DNA from 2 places in the Streptomyces sp. NPDC090032 genome. Region 1 is predicted to be linked to the other one. Evidence: predicted binding sites of a transcription regulator. Region 1 holds the regulator's gene; the other holds the start of a gene.
The links. Region 1 encodes HrcA, which represses chaperone genes, less so after heat shock. Its sites were predicted from a motif close to TTNGCACTCNGNNNNNCNGAGTGCNAA; they were not measured.

Region 1 (10,142 bases):
GCAGTGTCACGAAATCGATCAACTCCTCGACCCTGCCCAGGAGTTCGGGCTCCAGATCGCGGTAGCTGTGCACCCGCGACAGGATGTGCTGCCAGGCCGCGCCGGTGTTCTCCGGCCAGCCGAGCGCCTGGCACACGCCCGTCTTCCAGTCCTGGCCGCGCGGCACCCGGGGCCACGCGGCGATGCCCACGGACGACGGCTTCACGGCCTCCCACACGTCGATGTAGGGGTGGCCGACGACCAGCGCGTGCTCGCCGGTGACCTGCGCCGCGATCCGTGACTCCTTCGAGCCGGGCACCAGGTGGTCGACGAGGACGCCGAGCCGCGCGTCGGGCCCCGGAGCGAACTCGGTGACGATCGCGGGCAGGTCGTCGACGCCCTCCAGGTACTCCACGACCACGCCCTCGATGCGCAGGTCGTCGCCCCAGACCCGCTCCACGAGCTCCGCGTCGTGCCGGCCCTCCACGTAGATGCGCCCGGCCCGCGCGACCCGCGCCCGCGCCCCGGGGACCGCGACGGACCCGGAGGCCGTGCGCGCGGGACGTACGGGCGCCGCGGCCACGGGACGTACGAGGGTGACGACCCGGCCTTCGAGCAGGAAGCCGCGCGGGTCCATGGGGAACACCCGGTGCTTGCCGAAGCGGTCCTCCAGGGTCACCGTCGGGCCCTGGGCCGTCTTCTCGCAGCGGACGACCGCCCCGCAGAACCCGGTCGTGACCTCCTCGACCACGAGGTCCACGTCCGCCGCCACCTCGGGCGCGGCCTGCTGCTTCTTCCAGGGCGGGGTGAAGTCGGGGGAGTACTGGCGCATGGACCAGACGATAGGAGTACGAACTGCCGTGCGGTTACGACACGCCGAAACGAGCCGCCAGCGCGGCACGCTGCGCACGGACAAACTCCGCATTCACCACGGCTCCGTGCCCAGGGACGTACACGGCATCTTCACCGCCCAGTTCCAGCAGCCGGTCGAGGGCGGCCGGCCAGCGGCTAGGCACCGCGTCGCGGCCCGCCTGCGGTTCACCCGACTCCTCGACCAGGTCACCGCAGAAGACGATCTCGGGCGTGCCCGGCACCAGGACGGCCAGGTCGTGCCCGCTGTGCCCCGGGCCCACGTTCGCCAGCAGCACCTGGAGCCCGCCGCCCAGATCGAGCGTCCACTCCCCGCACACCCGGTGGTGCGGCACGACGAGCACGTCCACCGCCTCGGCCGCCTCGTCGTGCGGCAGGCCGTGGGCGATCGCGGACGCCCGCAGTTCGTCGCGGTCCCGCGTGAACACGGCGTCGATGCCCGCGGCTCCGTACACCTCGACCCCGGCGAACGCCGCCGTGCCGAGAACATGGTCGAAATGGGGGTGCGTCAGAGCGATATGCGTCACGCGCGCGTGCGGGCCGATGAGGCGCCGGGTGTCCGCCCGCAGCGCCGCGCCCTCACGAAGTGATGAACCCGTGTCGACGAGCAACGCCGCCCCGTCGCCCACCACAAGGCCGGTCGTGCAGTCCCAGCCCGGCAGCCGGATCCGGCCCGCCCGGGCGGACAGCTCCTCCCAGCCCACCGCATTCCAGTCCAGGTCGTCCATGGGTCCGACGCTAGCGCCCTTGCCGGGCCCGTACCCACCGGCCGTACACTGACCCGGAGACTATTGGCACTCGGCCGCACCGAGTGCCAGCCGCGGACGACACAGCTGGAGGTGTGCGCGAATGCTCAGTGAACGCAGGCTCGAAGTGCTGCGCGCCATCGTCCAGGACTACGTGGGGACCGAGGAGCCGGTCGGCTCCAAGGCGCTCACCGAGCGGCACAGCCTCGGCGTCTCACCGGCGACGGTGCGCAACGACATGGCGGCGCTGGAGGAGGAGGGGTTCATCGCCCAGCCTCACACGAGTGCCGGGCGGATCCCGACCGACAAGGGCTACCGCCTGTTCGTGGACAAGCTGACGGCGGTCAAGCCGATGACGGGGCCCGAGCGCCGCGCCATCCAGAACTTCCTCGACGGCGCCGTCGACCTCGACGACGTCGTCGGCCGGACCGTGCGGCTGCTCGCGCAGCTGACGCGGCAGGTCGCCGTGGTGCAGTACCCGTCCCTGACGCGGTCCACCGTGCGCCACGTGGAGCTGCTCTCGCTCGCCGCCGCCCGTGTGATGCTCGTACTGATCACGGACACGGGGCGCGTCGAGCAGCGGATGATCGACTGCCCGGCGCCGTTCGGCGAGACCTCGCTCGCGGATCTGCGGGCCCGGCTCAACAGCAGGGTCGCGGGACGCCGCTTCGCGGACGTGCCGCAGCTGGTGCAGGACCTGCCGGAGTCCTTCGACACGGAGGACCGCGGCACGGTCGCGACGGTGCTCTCCACCTTGCTGGAGACGCTCGTCGAGGAGACCGAGGAGCGGCTGATGATCGGCGGCACCGCCAATCTCACCCGCTTCGGACATGACTTTCCCCTCACCATCCGGCCCGTGCTGGAGGCACTCGAGGAGCAGGTCGTGCTCCTCAAGCTCCTTGGTGAGGTGGGCGATTCGGGCATGGCCGTACGCATCGGTCACGAGAACGCCCATGAGGGACTCAACTCCACGTCCGTGGTGTCGGTGGGCTACGGTTCGGGCGGCGAGGCAGTAGCCAAGCTCGGCGTGGTCGGACCGACCCGCATGGACTATCCGGGAACGATGGGAGCAGTACGCGCAGTGGCACGTTACGTCGGACAGATCCTGGCGGAGTCGTAAGTGGCCACGGACTACTACGCCGTACTCGGCGTGCGCCGCGACGCCTCCCAGGACGAGATCAAGAAGGCCTTCCGCAGGCTGGCCCGTGAGCTTCACCCGGATGTGAATCCGGACCCGAAGACACAGGAGCGGTTCAAGGAGATCAACGCCGCCTACGAGGTGTTGTCGGACCCGCAGAAGAAGCAGGTCTACGACCTCGGCGGCGACCCCCTCTCGCAGGCGGGCGGAGGCGGGGCCGGCGGTTTCGGCGCCGGTGGCTTCGGGAACTTCTCCGACATCATGGACGCGTTCTTCGGAACGGCGTCCCAGCGTGGTCCCCGGTCGCGCACGCGCCGCGGCCAGGACGCCATGATCCGGCTCGAGATCGAGCTGGACGAGGCCGCCTTCGGGACCACCAAGGACATCCAGGTCGACACGGCCATCGTCTGTACGACCTGCAGCGGCGAGGGTGCCGCACCGGGGACGTCCGCGCAGACCTGTGACATGTGCCGCGGTCGCGGCGAGGTGTCCCAGGTCACGCGGTCCTTCCTCGGCCAGGTCATGACGTCGCGGCCGTGCCCGCAGTGCCAGGGCTTCGGCACCGTCGTGCCGACGCCGTGCCCGGAGTGCGCCGGTGACGGCCGCATCCGCTCGCGGCGCACGCTCACGGTGAAGATCCCGGCCGGTGTCGACAACGGCACGCGGATCCAGCTCGCGGGTGAGGGCGAGGTCGGCCCCGGCGGCGGCCCCGCCGGTGACCTGTACGTCGAGATCCACGAGCTGCCGCACCCGGTCTTCCAGCGGCGCGGCGACGATCTGCACTGCACCGTCACCATCCCGATGACGGCCGCGGCGCTCGGCACGAAGGTGCCGCTGGAGACACTCGACGGCCTGGAGGAGATCGACATCCGGCCGGGCACGCAGTCCGGCCAGTCGGTCCCGCTGCACGGGCGGGGCATCACGCACCTGCGCGGCGGCGGCCGCGGCGACCTCATCGTGCACGTCGAGGTCCTGACGCCGACCAAGCTGGACCCGGAGCAGGAGCGGGTGCTGCGCGAGCTGTCGAAGCTGCGCGGCGAGGAACGGCCCACGGGGCAGTTCCAGCCGGGGCAGCAAGGGCTGTTCTCGCGGTTGAAGGATGCGTTCAACGGGCGCTGATGGGCGCGGCCGGGGGTCCGGGGGTTGCCCCCGGGCAGGCGCAGTCAGCCGGGGCAGCAAGGGCTGTTCTCGCGGTCGAAGGACGCGTTCAACGGCCGGTAGGCGGATTGCCTTCAGCGGCCGGCAGGCGGATTCGGACTTGTCCGGGGGACGTGGCACGATGCGGTCATGTCCCCCACGCTGACCGATCTCTGTCACTATCCGATCGTGCAGGCACCCATGGCGGGCGGTGCCTCCTGTCCGCAGCTCGCCGCCGCCGTGTCGGAGGCCGGCGGGCTCGGATTCCTCGCCGCCGGGTACAAGACCGCCGACGGGATGTACCAGGAGATCAAGCAGGTACGGGGGCTGACCAACCAGCCGTTCGGCGTCAATCTCTTCATGCCGCAGCCCGAGTACGCGGACCCCGCGGCCGTCGCCGTCTACGCCAGCCAGCTCGCCGGTGAGGCCGCCTGGTACGAGACACAGCTCGGGGACCCGGACAGCGGGCGCGACGACGGCTTCGACGCGAAGCTCGCGATCCTCCTCGACGACCCGGTACCGGTCGTCACCTTCACGTTCGGCTGCCCGAGCCGCGAGGTCCTCGACTCCCTCGCCCGCGCCGGCACCCTCACCGCCGTCACCGTGACCACCCCGGAGGAGGCCCAGGCCGCCCAGCAGGCCGGCGCCGACGCCGTGTGCGTCCAGGGCATCGAGGCGGGCGGCCACCAGGGCACCCACCGGGACAACCCGGAGGCCGACGGCTCCGGCATCGGACTCATCGCGCTGATCGCCCAGGTCCGCGAGGCCGTACAGCTCCCGATCATCGCCACCGGTGGCCTCATGCGCGGCGGGCAGCTCGCCGCCGTGCTCGCCGCGGGCGCCGACGCCGGACAGTTCGGCACGGCCTTCCTGGTCTGCCCCGAGTCCGGCGCCAACGTCCTGCACAAGCAGGCCATGACCAACCCGCTGTTCGTGCGGACCGAGCTGACCCGGGCCTTCTCCGGGCGCCCGGCGCGCGGCCTCGTGAACCGGTTCATGCACGAGCACGGCCCGTACGCCCCCGCCGCCTACCCCCAGATCCACCACATGACGTCGACGCTGCGCAAGGCAGCCGCCAAGGCGGGGGACCCGCAGGGGATGGCGCTGTGGGCCGGGCAGGGCCACCGGCTCGCCCGTGAGCTGCCCGCCGGTCAGCTCGTCGAGGTGCTCGCGGCGGAACTCGCGCAGGCGAAGGACGCGTTGGGCGCGCAGGGTGCCGCATGACGGCGCCGGTGTTCGTCGTCGACGAGGTGCCCGCCGCCGGAACGTTCGTGCTCGACGGGCCCGAGGGACGGCACGCGGTCTCCGTGAAGCGGCTGCGCGCCGGTGAGGACGTCGTCCTGACCGACGGGCGCGGGCGCTGGACCGAGGCGGTCGTGGCGGCCGCCGAGGGCAAGGACCGGCTCGTCGTCACGGCGGGCCCCGCCCAGGAGGAGCCCGCGCAGGCGCCCAGGATCACCGTCGTCCAGGCCCTGCCCAAGGGCGACCGGGGCGAGCTCGCCGTCGAGACCATGACGGAGACCGGTGTCGACGCGGTCGTGCCGTGGCAGGCCGCCCGCTGCATCACGCAGTGGAAGGGCGACCGCGGGGCCAAGGCGCTCGCCAAGTGGCGGGCCACCGCGCGCGAGGCGGGCAAGCAGTCCCGCCGGGTGCGCTTCCCGGACGTCGCGGACGCCGCGACGACCAAACAGGTCGCGGCACTGCTCGCCGGGGCGGACTTCGCGGCCGTGCTGCACGAGGACCGCGACTGCGACAGCGGCGCCCTCGCGACCGCCGAGCTGCCCACGGCCGGGGACATCGTCCTCGTGGTCGGCCCGGAGGGCGGGGTCTCGCCCGACGAGCTCGCCGCGTTCGCCGAGGCGGGCGCGCGCCCGTACCGGCTCGGGCGTAGCGTTTTGCGTACATCGACCGCGGGGACCGCCGCGACGGCGCTGCTCCTCGGCCGCACCGGCCGCTGGTCCTGATCAGACCCCCAGGGGGACGTGTGGAACTCGCCCAGGTCAGACTCCTCGTCACCGACTTCCGTGCCTGTTACCACTTCTACGTGGACGTGCTCGGCCTCAAGCCGCAGTCGGGCGCGCAGGACGGCCCGTACGAGAAGTTCGGCCTCACGACGGGCTCCGCGGGCATCGGGCTCGAGGACCGGGCGATGATGGCGGAGATCATCGGCGATCTGAGTGACGCCCCGGACGGGCACCGCTCCCTCGTCGTGCTGCGGGTCGACGACCTGGACGAGTTCTGCGAGCAGATCGTCGCGCGCGGCGCCGAGATCCTCCACGGGCCCGCGCCGATGACCGACCGGATGCGGGTCGCCCACCTCAAGGACCCCGAGGACAACATCGTGGAGCTCCAGGAGTGGCTGCTGATGGGCGGCTGACCCTCCTCGCCTGCGGTGGCGTCGGGCGGCGGTCCGGGGCAAGTGACCAAACCCCCTGACCTGGCCGTGCGTGCGCGCCTAGGGTGATCAGGTGACACGGACAGCGCACTCTGGATATCTGCGGTTCCCGCACCTGCACGGCGAGTTGGCCGCCTTCACCGCCGAGGACGACGTCTGGGTCGCCCCCCTCGACGGCGGGCGCGCCTGGCGCGTCAGCGCCGACAACGTCCCCGTCAGCCACCCGCGGATCTCGCCCGACGGCACCACCGTCGCCTGGACGTCCACCCGCGACGGCGCCCCCGAGGTGCACATCGCGCCGGTCGACGGCGGGCCCTCCAAACGCCTTACGCACTGGGGCAGTTCGAGGACGACGGTGCGCGGCTGGACCCCCGACGGGCAGGTCCTCGCGCTCAGCACCCAGGGCCAGGCGTCCCTGCGCCGCAGCTGGGCGAGGGCTGTCCCCCTCGACGGCGGACCCGCGACCACGCTGCCGTACGGGCCCGTGGGCGACGTCGTGACCGGGCCGGGCGGGCAGGTCGTCCTGCTGTCCGCGCCGATGGGCCGCGAGGCCGCCTGGTGGAAGCGCTACCGGGGCGGCACGGCCGGGAAGCTGTGGATCGACCGGGCGGGCGACGGCGAGTTCGTCCGCCTCCACGACGGGCTCGACGGGAACATCGAGTACCCGATGTGGGTCGGCATTGAGGCCTCCCCTGCTCAAGCGGAGCCGAGAGCTCGGGGAAGGGTCGCCTTCCTGTCCGACCACGAAGGCGTCGGCGCCCTGTACTCGTCCCTCGCGGACGGCAGTTCACTGCGCCGGCACACCCCCCTCGACGGCTTCTACGCCCGGCACGCGTCGAGCGACGGCACCCGCGTCGTGTACGCGTCGGCCGGTGAGCTGTGGATCGTGGATTCCCTCGACGGCGAGGCCGGCGCGGAGGCCGGCGCGCCGCGCCGCCTCGACATCCGCCTCGGCGGGCAGCGCGTCGACCTCCAGCCCCACCCCGTCAGCGCCGCCCGCTGGTTCGGCGCCGCGGCACCCGACCACACCGCGCGCGGCAGCGCCGTCTCGGTGCGCGGCGCCGTCCACTGGGTCACCCACCGCTCCGGGCCCGCCCGCGCGCTGGCCGCCGAACCCGGCGTACGGGCCCGCCTCCCGCGCACCTTCCGCGTCGAGGGTGAGGAACACGTGGTGTGGGTGACGGACGCCGAGGGCGACGACGCCCTGGAGTTCGCGCCCGCCACCGGCGTCGCGCCCGGCGCCACCCCGCGCAGGCTCGCCGCCGGTCAGCTGGGCCGCGTACTCGGCCTCACGGTGGCGCCCGACGGCAGCCGGGCCGCCGTCGCCTCGCACGACGGGCGTGTGCTCCTCGTCGAGCGTGAGAGCGGCGAGGTCAGGGAGGTCGACCGCAGCGAGGACGGCGACGTGAGCGGCCTCGTCTTCTCGCCTGACTCGGCGTGGCTCGCCTGGTCGCACCCCGGCCCCTCGCCCTTGCGCCACCTCAAGCTGGCCAACACCGCCGACCTGTCGGTGACGGAGGCGACGCCGCTGCGGTTCCGGGACTACGCGCCGGCGTTCACCCTCGACGGCAAACACCTCGCGTTCCTCTCCGCGCGCTCCTTCGACCCGGTCTACGACGAGCACGTCTTCGACCTCGCGTTCGTCGGGGGCTCGCGGCCCCACCTGATCACGCTCGCCGCGACCACCCCGTCCCCGTTCGGCCCCCAGCGGCACGGCCGGCCCTTCGAGACCCCGGACAGCCCCGCCGCCGAGACCCCCGACAGCGAGGGCACCCCCACCACCCGTATCGACCTCGAAGGGCTCGCCGACCGCATCGTCGCGTTCCCCGTCGAGGCCGCCCGCTACACGACCCTGCGGGCAGCCAAGGACGGCGTCCTGTGGCTGCGGCACCCGGTCCAGGGCGTACTCGGCGCGTCCCGGGCCACCCCCGACGAGCCCGACCCCAAGACCGAACTCGAACGCTACGACCTCGCACAGCAGCGCATCGAGCATCTCGCCTCCGACGCCGACCACCTGGCCGTCAGCGGTGACGGCAAGCGCGTCCTGCTGTGGACCGACGGCAAGCTCAAGGTCGTCCCCAGCGACCGGCGCGCCTCCTCCGACGACGACAGCGACACCAACATCACGGTCGACCTGAGCCGGGTCCGCCAGGACGTGGACCCCGTCGCCGAGTGGCGGCAGATGTACGAAGAAGCCGGCCGCCTCATGCGGGACAACTTCTGGCGCGCGGACATGGACGGCGTCGACTGGGACGGCGTCCTCGCGCGCTACCGGCCCCTCCTCGACCGGGTCGCCACCCACGACGACCTCGTCGACCTCCTGTGGGAGGTCCAGGGTGAACTCGGCACCTCCCACGCCTACGTCACGCCGGGCGGCTCCTGGAGCGGCGGCGACCGGCGCCAGGGCCTCCTCGGAGCGGACATCTCCCGCCACGAGGACGGCAGTTGGCGCATCGACCGCGTCCTGCCCACCGAGACGTCCGACCCGCGCGCGCACGCGCCGCTCGCCGCGCCCGGGGTCGCCGTGCGCGCGGGTGACGCGATCGTCGCGGTGGCCGGACGCCCCGTCGACCCGGTCACCGGCCCGGGACCGCTCCTCATGGGGACGGCGGGCAAGGCGATCGAGCTGACCGTCTCCCCGGCAGGCGGCGGCGACCCGCGCCACGCGGTCGTCGTCCCCGTCGCCGACGAGGAGCCGTTGCGCTACCACGCCTGGGTCGTCGACCGGCGCGCCTACGTCCACGAACAGTCGGGCGGCCGCCTCGGCTATCTCCACGTGCCGGACATGCAGGCCCCCGGCTGGGCCCAGATCCACCGCGATCTGCGGGTCGAGGTCGCGCGCGACGGGCTCATCGTCGACGTGCGCGAGAACCGCGGCGGCCACACCTCGCAGCTCGTCGTCGAGAAACTGGCCCGCCGGGTCGTCGGCTGGGACCTGCCGCGCGGCTCCCGCCCCTTCAGCTACCCGGCGGACGCGCCGCGCGGCCCGGTGGTGGCCGTCGCCAACGAGTTCTCCGGCTCCGACGGCGACATCGTCAACGCGGCGATCAAGGCGCTCGGCATCGGCCCCGTGGTCGGCGTACGCACCTGGGGCGGCGTCATCGGCATCGACAGCCGCTACCACCTCGTCGACGGGACGCTGGTGACCCAGCCGAAGTACGCGACCTGGCTCGACGGCTACGAGTGGGGGCTCGAGAACCACGGCGTCGACCCCGATGTCGAAGTGGTCGCCGCCCCGCAGGACTACGCCGCCGGGCGCGACCCGCAGCTCGACGAGGCCGTGCGCATCGCGCTGGCGGCGCTCGCGGAGAACCCGGCGCGCACGGCCCCCGGACTCCCGGAGCCGCGCGTACGGGAGTGAGGCAACGCGTGAGGCCACGGGCGCGCGTAAGGCTGCGCGCCCGTGGCTGTCGCAGGAGCCAGGCGTCGCGGGTGGCGGCGGGCCGGATAGCATTCCGGCGTAGTGACCGGACGGTATGAGGAGACGTGATCGTGGCCGGAGAGCCGCAGGCCGACTGCCTGTTCTGCAAGATCGCCGCGGGCGAGGTCCCCGCCACGCTGGTACGGGAGACCGAGACCACCGTCGCCTTCCGGGACATCAACCCGCAGGCGCCGACCCACGTCCTCGTCATCCCGCGCGTCCACCACCCCGACGCCGCGGCGCTGGCCGCCGCGGAGCCGCAGATCGCCGCCGACATACTGCGTGAGACGGGCGAGGTCGCCGCCGAGGAGAAGCTCGACAGCTACCGCGTCGTGTTCAACACCGGCAGCGGCGCGGGCCAGACCGTCTTCCACGCCCACGCCCACGTCCTCGGGGGCCGCGGCCTCCAGTGGCCCCCCGGCTAGCGGGCGTCGGGTAACGCGCCGTGTCCGTACG
Region 2 (10,142 bases), on a different contig from region 1:
ACACCGCCTTCCTCAGCGACTACCTGGTGAATGACGACTACGGCTACTTCAGGGACATGCAGTCGCGCGGCGTCACGCTGAACAACCACACGCTGACGCACCCGTATCTGCCGGGCCTGTCCTACGAGGAGCAGCAGCGCGAGATCTGCGGCATGCAGCGCACCATGCAGGAGCAGTACGGCCAGCAGCCCGTGGCCTTCCGTCCGCCCTACGGCAACTACAACCGGGACACGCTGCGCGCCGCCAGGTCCTGCGGCATCAAGTACGCCCCGATCTGGAACGAAGAGGTGTTCGTCGACCACTTCGAGTGGCGCGAGGAGGACAAGGACCTGCGCCCGGGTGACATCATCCTGAGCCACTTCCGCGGCCCCGACGAGTGGAAGGGCACCATGCCCGACATGGTCCGCCGGCTCTTGAAGTACGTCACCGACAAGGGGTACGCGGTGGCCAGGCTGGAGGACTACCTGTGATGTCCGGCCGGGCGCGACGGGCCCCCGTGCGCACCGGGCCCCGGCGGCTGCTCGCCGCCGCCCTGGCCGCCGGTGTCCTCGCACCCGCGCTGCTCACCGGGTGCGCCCGGTCCGTGGACCCGATCGAGCGGCTCAGCAGGAAGGCGGCCGAGAAGGTCAGCCACTCGAGCCACCCGCGCCACCCGAACCACCTGAACCACCTGAACCACCCGGCACCGGCGCCCACGCCGGGCGAGGGTGTGGCCGCCGGTGCCGCCGGGGGTGCCGGGGACGCCGGAAGTGTCGGGGGTGGTTCGTGGGGCGTGCGGAGTGGATCTTGGGGCGCGCGCGGTGGTTCTTGGGGTGCGCCGGGTGGTTCCTGGGGTGCGAGCGAGTCGGCGAGCGCGCCCGGGTCAGGGAAGGCGGCGGGCAGGGCGCCGGCTCATGCCACGCCTCTCAAGGACCACGCTTCTGAGGGCGGCCCCGCTCCGGACGCCTACCGCCGCTGGGGGCTCTCCGCCCCGCTCGCCCCGGCGCCGAGACCCCCCGCACGCCACGCGGCCGGGGCGGGACCGCGCCCGTACGCGCTCCCTCCCGTCGTGGACCACGTCCGCACCAAGGACCGGGTCGTCTTCCTGACCTTCGACGACGGCGTGGAGCGCGACCCGCACTTCGCCGATATGGTCCGCGACCTGCGGCTGCCCGTCAGCGTCTTCCTCACGGACGGTGTCGCGGGCCCCGGCCGCGACCCCTTCGGCAAGCTGCGGACCCTCGGCGCGGGCGTGCAGAACCAGACCCTCAACCGCCACTCCCTGCCCGCACTTCCGTACGCCGAGCAGCACGCCGAGATCTGCGGCCAGCAGGACCGGCTGAAGGACCGCTTCGGCACCCGCCCCCGCCTGTTGCGCCCGCCGTTCGGCGACTACGACCAGGACACCCTGCGTGCGGCCGCCACCTGCGGGGTCGACGCCGTGGTCCTGTGGCACGTCACGTTGCGGAGCGACCACCTGCGTGACGCGGATGCGGCGGGGGACCGGCCGCGTCCCGGAGACATCGTCAGGGCCGAGTTCCGTGACGGCGACGACCCGCACGGAACGGCGCTCACCGACATGACGGCGCGACTGCTGCGCCGTATCCAGGCCCAGGGGTTCACGGTGGGGAGGCTCGAGGACTACCTGTGACGGAACTCTGCCGGAGGGGCCTTTGACGGAACCGGCGGAACTGCCGGAGGGGCCGTGCGGAGGACTCGCCCTCACTGAATTGGCACTCCGCTTGACCGAGTGCTAATCGCAGTCATAGTCTCGGCCCTGGCACTCCCCACTGGAGAGTGCCAATAGCGACGGGCAGGTCCGGCACCCGCGACGACGGATCCACCTGGTCGCCACCTCAGACAGTTAACCCCGTGATCTCCGAAGGGGGAGGTCGGATCGTGACGACCACCAGCTCCAAGGTTGCCATCAAGCCGCTCGAGGACCGCATTGTGGTCCAGCCGCTCGACGCTGAGCAGACCACCGCCTCTGGCCTGGTCATCCCGGACACCGCGAAGGAGAAGCCCCAGGAGGGCGTCGTCCTCGCCGTTGGCCCGGGCCGCTTCGAGAACGGCGAGCGCCTGCCGCTCGACGTGCAGACCGGCGACATCGTGCTGTACAGCAAGTACGGCGGCACCGAGGTGAAGTACAACGGCGAGGAGTACCTCGTCCTCTCGGCTCGCGACGTGCTCGCGATCGTCGAGAAGTAATTCACCCACTGTTTTAGTTCTGCGCCCCTGGCACCCTGCTACTCAGCTGCGACTTTTCTCAGCATGCCGGGCGTCGGGGGCGCAGTTCGTTCGAGAGGACCAACAGCTCCATGGCGAAGATCCTGAAGTTCGACGAGGACGCCCGTCGCGCCCTCGAGCGCGGCGTCAACAAGCTTGCCGACACGGTCAAGGTGACGATCGGCCCCAAGGGCCGCAACGTCGTCATCGACAAGAAGTTCGGCGCTCCCACCATCACCAACGACGGTGTCACGATCGCCCGCGAGGTCGAGATCGACGACCCGTACGAGAACCTCGGCGCCCAGCTGGTGAAGGAGGTGGCGACCAAGACCAACGACATCGCGGGTGACGGCACCACCACCGCCACCGTGCTCGCCCAGGCCCTGGTCAAGGAAGGCCTGCGCAACGTCGCCGCCGGCGCTTCCCCGGCCGCCCTGAAGAAGGGCATCGACGCCGCGGTCAAGGCCGTGTCCGAGGAGCTCCTCGCGACCGCCCGCCCGATCGAGGACAAGGCCGACATCGCCGCTGTCGCCGGTCTGTCCGCCCAGGACTCGCAGGTCGGCGAGCTCATCGCCGAGGCGATGGACAAGGTCGGCAAGGACGGTGTCATCACCGTCGAGGAGTCCAACACCTTCGGGCTCGAGCTGGACTTCACCGAGGGCATGGCCTTCGACAAGGGCTACCTGTCTCCGTACTTCGTGACGGACCAGGAGCGCATGGAGGCCGTGCTCGAGGACCCGTACATCCTGATCAACCAGGGCAAGATCTCCTCCATCCAGGACATGCTGCCGCTGCTGGAGAAGGTCATCCAGGCCGGTGGCTCCAAGCCGCTCCTGATCATCGCCGAGGACGTCGAGGGCGAGGCCCTGTCGACCCTGGTCGTGAACAAGATCCGCGGCACGTTCAACGCCGTCGCCGTCAAGGCGCCCGGCTTCGGTGACCGCCGCAAGGCGATGCTCGGCGACATGGCCACCCTCACCGGTGCCACCGTCATCGCCGAGGAGGTCGGCCTCAAGCTCGACCAGGCCGGTCTCGAGGTGCTCGGCACCGCTCGTCGCGTGACGATCACCAAGGACGACACGGTCATCGTCGACGGTGGCGGCAACTCCGCCGACGTCGCGGGCCGCGTCAACCAGATCAAGGCCGAGATCGAGAACACGGACTCCGACTGGGACCGCGAGAAGCTCCAGGAGCGCCTCGCGAAGCTCGCCGGCGGCGTGTGCGTGATCAAGGTCGGCGCCGCCACCGAGGTGGAGCTCAAGGAGAAGAAGCACCGTCTGGAGGACGCCATCTCCGCGACCCGCGCCGCGGTCGAGGAGGGCATCGTCTCCGGTGGTGGCTCCGCTCTGGTGCACGCCGTCAAGGTCCTCGAGGGCAACCTCGACAAGACCGGCGACGAGGCCACCGGTGTCGCGGTCGTCCGCCGCGCCGCCGTCGAGCCGCTGCGCTGGATCGCCGAGAACGCCGGCCTCGAGGGCTACGTCATCACCTCGAAGGTCGCCGAGCTCGACAAGGGCCAGGGCTTCAACGCTGCGACCGGTGAGTACGGCGACCTGGTCAAGGCCGGCGTCATCGACCCGGTCAAGGTCACCCGCTCCGCCCTGGAGAACGCCGCGTCCATCGCTTCGCTGCTGCTCACGACCGAGACCCTGGTCGTCGAGAAGCCGGCGGAGGAGGAGCCCGAGGCCGGCGGCCACGGGCACGGCCACTCCCACTAGTGCGCTGAGCGACCAGTGCGCTGAGTGACTGGTGCGCTGAGCGATCAGCGCAGCGCCGGTCGCACTGGCGTCTGTTCGTACGAGGCCCGGTTCCGCGCTTGCCGCGGGGCCGGGCCTCGGCGTTCGCGGCGCCGGTCCGGGCCCGTACGGTCAGGATTCGAGCTGATCGAGCGCGCCGAGCTGGGCCATCAGCCCCAGCCGGTCGTTCTGCCACCAGCCCTCGACGATCTTCCCGTCCTCCTGGAACCGGAAGATGGTCGCGCCGGTCATGGTGACCTGTTTGCCCGTCGCCGGGATTCCCATGAAGCCGCCGTTGTGGTTGGCGTTGAAGGTCCACCGCGTGCACACCCGGTCGCCTTCGGTGATCTGGTCGTCGATGGTGAATTCGAGGTCGAACCCGAGGCGGTACATCTCGATCTCTCGCCGCATCGCGTCGAGACCGATGGTGTCCGTCACGTTGGCGGGATCGTGGTCGTGATAGTCCTCCGCGAGCAGGTCGTTGAGCGGGGGCAGTTCACCCTCGGTGGCGAGCGTCTCGAAGAACCGGCGTGCGTTCCCCGCGTACAACTGCTCGTCCCGCACCACGTCCAGATCGGTGAAGGTGGGCATCTCGTCGCAGAGGGCGACCATCTCCTGGAAGATCGTGTCGGTCTCCGGAAGGTTCGAGTTCCGCATCGCCTCCTCGTACGACGGGAACTCCACGATCTCGATGAAGTGCGACGCGTCGGACCGGTCCTTTCCGATCAGGTTGTGCGTCGCGGTCCGCTTCCCCTTTGTCTGCTCGGCCCATGTGTCCATGAGCTGGTTCATCTCGTCGAATCGGCTGGTCTTGCAGTCGATCAGTTGCACGAACGCCATGACGCCGCCTCCCGGCCCCCCTGCATCCCCCTGCGTAAGGTCCGGACAGCTCCATCCTCCCACCGCCGTGTAACGACCGGGCGGGACCGAGTCCCGGTCGAACCGGGACTCGCCGCGCCTTACTGGGGCCCGTACTTACGCCCCGTCTTCGCCGTGACGCCGCCGAGCAGTCCGCGCGGCGCCAGCTTCACGACGCCCATCAATGCCTTGTACCGCGGATCCGGGATCGACAGTGACTTGCCGCGCGCCAGGTCGGCGAGCGCCGCCGCCACCAGCTTGTCGGCGTCGAGCCACATCCACTTGGGGATGTTGTCCGTGCCCATCGCGGCCCGCTCGTGGAACTCCGTACGGACGAAGCCCGGGCAGAGCGCCATCAGCCGCACACCGCTGCCGGCCAGATCCCGCGCCGCGCCCTGCGTGAACTGCACGACCCACGCCTTCGACGCGCCGTACGTCCCGCGCGGCACGAACGCCGCCACCGACGCCACGTTCACCACGCCGCCCCTGCCGCGCTCACGCATCGGCGCCACCGCGGCGGACGTGAGCCGCAGGACCGCCTCGCAGTGCACCTTCAGCATGGTCAACTCGTCGGCGAGCGGAACCTCCAGGTACTGGCCCTTGTTGCCGAAGCCCGCGTTGTTGACCAACAGGTCCACCGGCCGCTTGCGGTCGGTCAGCCGTGCCTCGACGGCGCCGATGCCCTCGTCGGTGGCGAGGTCCGCCGTGAGCACCTCGGCCTCGATGCCGTGCCGGTCGTGGAGCTCGGTGGCCTGCTCCCGCAGCCGCTTGGTGTCACGCGCCACCAGGACGAGGTCGTGGCCGTCCGCGGCGAGCCGGCGCGCGAACGCGGCACCGATCCCCGAGGTGGATCCCGTAATCAGAGCGGTAGTCATGGGGCAAGGCTAGTGACAGCCGTGGGCATGACCACGCTCGGGCGTCCCCGCGCGTGGCCCCTTGACCACGACCACTGCATCCTCCGGCCCTTGAGCCCCGACTCCGTCAGGCCGAAGTGGCGCTCGCGCACCGCCCCTTGGCGTCCGGTATCTCCCATAGGCCTATATATGCTGGTAGTTGAGGTGATGGTGCTCGCAGGGCGTTCGCTGCCCGCAACTGCCGTACAAACCCTTTGCCGACGGTGCCGACGGTGCCGGCGCCGCTCCACAGCCGCACGAAGCCGCCGCCGATAGCGAGTGTCACGACGGCGACGACCGAGCCGGCCGCGAGGAGAACGCGTTTGAATGGGGACATGCGTCGAGCTTCCCGCCCGGCCCACCCCCGCCACATCGGGGACGCCCCCCCACCCGCCCCCGATTCAACCCCCGTACGGCGCCCGGGTTTTCCCTGACAACGGCGCGGATCAGGGCTGCAACCGGCGCATGGGCAAGCCCGCTACCGCCCGACGGGTCAAGCCCGTCGCCGCCTCGCGGGCCAACCCCGCCCTACTCCCGCTGCGCATCTGCCGTTGCCGGGACCCTTTTTCCGTTTCCGTACTTGGCCATGTACGTGCGAGCCGCCTCGACGGCCTCGGGGGCAAGTGCGTCCGCCGCGACGAGCAGGCGCGGCAGCAGCTCGCGATCGGTCGTGACGGCGCGGAACTGGAAGGCGACGGTCACCTCGTGGTCGGGCCGACGCACGATCTCGATCGAGTCGCCCGCCCGGATCGAACCCGGCTCGATCACCCGCAGATACGCGCCCGGTGCGGCGCGCGCCGTGAAGCGCTTGACCCACCCCTTCTCGCCGAGGTGACCCTGGAAGGTGCGGCAGGGGATCCGGCCGGAGGCGACCTCCAGGACCAGGTCCGAGCCGATGCGCCAGCGCTCGCCGATCTTCGCGCCCGTCACGTCGACACCCTCGGTGGTGAGGTTCTCGCCGAACGAGCCGTTGCGCAGATCGTGGCCGAGTGTGCCCTCCCACTCGTCGAGGTCCTCGCGGGCGAAGGCGTACACCGCCTGGTCGTCGCCGCCGTGATGCCGCATGTCGCACACGGCGTCCCCTTCGAGGCCGCTCGCGCCGACCCCCTTGGGCCCGGGCGCCGCCACCCGGACGGGGCCCTGCACCGGCTGCTTGTCGATACCCGTCACGCCCTCGGCCTGGTCGGTGTACTCACTGGCCTCGGGGTGCCCCACATTCAGAGACAGAAGCTTCATGACGGCACGCTAAGCGACGCGGCGCCAAAGCGTCGATGCAATATTTCCCGTTGCATCCAAGGCACCCTTATGCTTGAAGCATGATCGAGGCCCGTCATCTCCGTGTCCTGCGCGCCGTGGCCGCCACCGGCTCCTTCTCGGCCGCCGCCCGCGAACTCGGCTGCACACAGCCCGCGGTCAGCCAGCAGATGAAGGCACTCGAATCCTCCGCCGGCACCCCGCTCCTCATCCGCACCGGCCGCGAGATGCGGCTCACCCAGGCAGGTGAGGCCCTGGTGCGACACGCGGCGGGAATCCTGGCCGGGCTGACCGCGGCGGAGGAAGAGGTCGCGGCCATTGCGGGCCTGCGCGCCGGCCGTGTCCGCCTCGTCTCCTTCCCCAGCGGCAGCTCCACGCTCGTCCCCACTGCGCTGGCCGCCCTGCGCGCAGCGCACCCCGGAACCCGCGTCTCCCTGGTGGAGGCGGAGCCGCCGCGCTCGGTCGAGATGCTGCGCGAGGGTGACTGCGACGTGGCCCTGGCCTTCAGGTACGAGGGGCGGCGTGAAGCGCCTGAGGGCAAGGGTGGGAGACGGGAGGGCCAAGGAGGGGCCCAGGCGGCTGAGGACTGGGACGACCTCGTCGTACGTCCGCTGCTCGCCGACCGTCTCGTCGGCCTCGTCCCAGAGGGGCACCGTCTCGCCAAGTCGGACGCGGTGTCCATCGCCGAGCTGGCCGACGAGCCCTGGATCGCGGGCTGTCCGCGCTGTCGGCGGCAGTTGGTGGAGGTCTGCGAGGGGGCGGGATTCACCCCGCGCATCGACTTCGCCACCGACGACTATCCGGCGGTGATCGGCCTGGTCGGCGCCGGCCTCGGCGTGGCGGTTCTGCCGGAACTCGCCATCGAATCCGTACGCCCCAAGGGTGCACGCACAGTGACCGTGGAACCGGCCGTGCAGCGCGAGATCGTCGCCCTCACACTGCCCGACCTGGCTCAGGTGCCGGCCGTGGCAGCCACGCTCGACCACCTGGCGCGGGCCGCGGCCCGCTGATCGAGTCCTTACAAGCCCGTGGGCACGTCACAACAAATCCGTGGGCACGGCTCTGTGCGCCCACTTTGGAGAAACGTTCCTTCAATTGTTCACCGTGGGGGGCCCGCTGCCTGCGGGCGCCGGTGCGGCGGCGACGAGCCGGTTGCGGGCGCGGCCCATGAGCTCCTCGCGCTCGTCCTCGGTCAGCCCGCCCCATACGCCGTACGGCTCGCGTACCTGGAGCGCATGAGCAGCGCACTCCGCGCGCACCGGACACCTCATACAGACCTCTTTGGCCGAGTTCTCGCGGGCGCTGCGCGCCGCTCCCCGTTCCCCCTCCGGATGGAAGAAGAGCGAGCTGTCCACCCCGCGGCAGGCCGCGAGGAGCTGCCAGTCCCACAGATCTGCGTTCGGTCCGGGAAGGCGGGAGAAATCTGCCATTGCTGTGTCCCCTTGTAGCCGTTCTGCCGCGGATACGGTGCCCAAGAACCGTACATCTACTGTCTAAGGAGATGAAAATATGACTCATTACGAATCTAGCCTCAGACACCACTGAAAGTGAAGAAAAAGGGCTAAATGGGGCACATCTTGTGGTGAATCCTTGCGGGTCGCTTGCGCCGTCTGCTTTGTGTCCGGTCCCTCACGTAGAGTGCCGAAGCAGGCCGCCAAACCCGTAACTCTTTCGGGTGACCGTCGTTGAGAGTGCGGAGGCGGTTGAAGGAACAAGCGCTCGGGCATCTGTCCGAGAGCGTCGACCGCACAGGTGACGATTCGTACCAGCCTGGAGGCCCAAGGTGACGCGCATCAGCTGCGGAGGACGGTCATGACATCCGTCCTCGTCTGCGACGACTCCCCGCTTGCCCGAGAAGCGCTCCGCCGAGCGGTCGCGACCGTCCCCGGCGTGGAGCGCGTGACGACCGCGGCCAACGGCGAGGAAGTCCTCCGCCGCTGGGGCGCCGACCGCTCGGACCTGATTCTGATGGACGTACGCATGCCCGGTCTGGGCGGCGTCGAGACGGTCCGGCGGCTGCTGTCCGCCGATCCCGGTGCGCGCATCATCATGCTCACCGTGGCCGAGGACCTGGACGGTGTGGCGCTGGCCGTCGCTGCCGGTGCCCGTGGCTATCTGCACAAGGACGCCTCGCGCGCCGAGCTGCGGGCGACCGTCACGCAGGCGCTCGCCGACCCGACCTGGCGGCTCGCGCCGCGCAGACTGCGGTCGGCCGAGATGGGTGCGGCGCCGACGCTCACGGCGCGTGAGATCCAGGTGCTCGAGGGCATGAGTCACGGCCGTTCCAACGCGGAGATCGGGCGCGAGCTCTTCCTCTCCGAGGACACGGTCAAGACGCACGCACGCCGCCTCTTCAAGAAGCTCGGCGCCTCGGACCGTGCGCACGCCGTGGCGCTCGGCTTCCGCTGGGGCCTGGTCCGCTAAGGCGCACGATGCGCCGCCGCGGGGCACAGCGATCCCCGTCCGCCCCAGGGCGGACGGGGCTGCGGACGGCCGCCGGTCCTCGTTTCGCCGGACATGCCGCATCCTTGAGTTGTGGAGTTCCTCAGGGACGAGTCGGTCGAGCGGAAGGGGAGGGCGCACGAGATGAGTTCCGGCGCACCTGCTCATAACGCTTCAGTGCACAACTACGGACGCGGTGCCACGGATCGGACGCAGCCAAGGCACCATGGACCGATGCGCGACGACGAGGCAGCCGCCCCAGGAGCCATCGGTGCCCTGGTCCACAGCGCCGTCGAAGGCGACGAGCAGGCCACGCACGACCTCCTCGCGCACGTCCATCCCCTCGCGATCCGCTACTGCCGCAGCCGTCTGACCCGACTGCCGGGTGACGCGCGGCACTTCGTGGAGGATCTCGCGCAGGAAGTCTGTGTCGCGGTGCTCCTGGCGCTGCCGCGCTACAAGGACACCGGGCGCCCCTTCGAGGCGTTCGTCTTCGCCATCGCCGCGCACAAGGTCGCCGACCTGCAGCGCGCCGCCATGCGGCATCCCGGTTCCACCGCCGTGCCCTCCGACGAGATGCCGGAGCGGCCGGACGACTCGCTCGGGCCGGAGGAGAGGGCCCTGCTCAGCAGCGATGCGGAGTGGGCGAAGAAGCTCCTCGCCAACCTTCCGGAGAACCAGCGCGAGCTGCTGCTGCTCAGGATCGCCGTCGGCCTCACCGCCGAGGAGACCGGGCAGATGCTCGGCATGTCGC

Region 2: groES (co-chaperone GroES) is a predicted target of HrcA. The motif match lies at 1,710-1,736, and genes of this name have one in related genera.

Annotation. Positions count from the first base shown of each region.
Region 1 is NZ_JBIVFF010000004.1:586,411-596,552, forward strand. Features, by position in the region: gene ACIPWY_RS12520 (DUF3097 domain-containing protein) at 1-811, opposite strand, end outside; gene ACIPWY_RS12525 (MBL fold metallo-hydrolase) at 846-1,577, opposite strand; gene hrcA (heat-inducible transcriptional repressor HrcA) at 1,699-2,715, shown strand; gene dnaJ (molecular chaperone DnaJ) at 2,716-3,852, shown strand; gene ACIPWY_RS12540 (nitronate monooxygenase) at 4,021-5,094, shown strand; gene ACIPWY_RS12545 (16S rRNA (uracil(1498)-N(3))-methyltransferase) at 5,091-5,834, shown strand; gene ACIPWY_RS12550 (VOC family protein) at 5,855-6,247, shown strand; gene ACIPWY_RS12555 (S41 family peptidase) at 6,339-9,626, shown strand; gene ACIPWY_RS12560 (histidine triad nucleotide-binding protein) at 9,758-10,111, shown strand; gene ACIPWY_RS12565 (ribonuclease Z) at 10,132-10,142, shown strand, end outside.
Region 2 is NZ_JBIVFF010000012.1:191,121-201,262, reverse strand. Features, by position in the region: gene ACIPWY_RS28725 (polysaccharide deacetylase family protein) at 1-470, shown strand, start outside; gene ACIPWY_RS28720 (polysaccharide deacetylase family protein) at 1,049-1,630, shown strand; gene groES (co-chaperone GroES) at 1,879-2,187, shown strand; gene groL (chaperonin GroEL) at 2,298-3,923, shown strand; gene ACIPWY_RS28705 (ester cyclase) at 4,074-4,781, opposite strand; gene ACIPWY_RS28700 (SDR family oxidoreductase) at 4,901-5,674, opposite strand; gene ACIPWY_RS28695 (hypothetical protein) at 5,781-6,029, opposite strand; gene ACIPWY_RS28690 (MOSC domain-containing protein) at 6,221-6,928, opposite strand; gene ACIPWY_RS28685 (LysR family transcriptional regulator) at 7,009-7,956, shown strand; gene ACIPWY_RS28680 (WhiB family transcriptional regulator) at 8,038-8,376, opposite strand; gene ACIPWY_RS28675 (response regulator transcription factor) at 8,759-9,370, shown strand; gene ACIPWY_RS28670 (sigma-70 family RNA polymerase sigma factor) at 9,623-10,142, shown strand, end outside.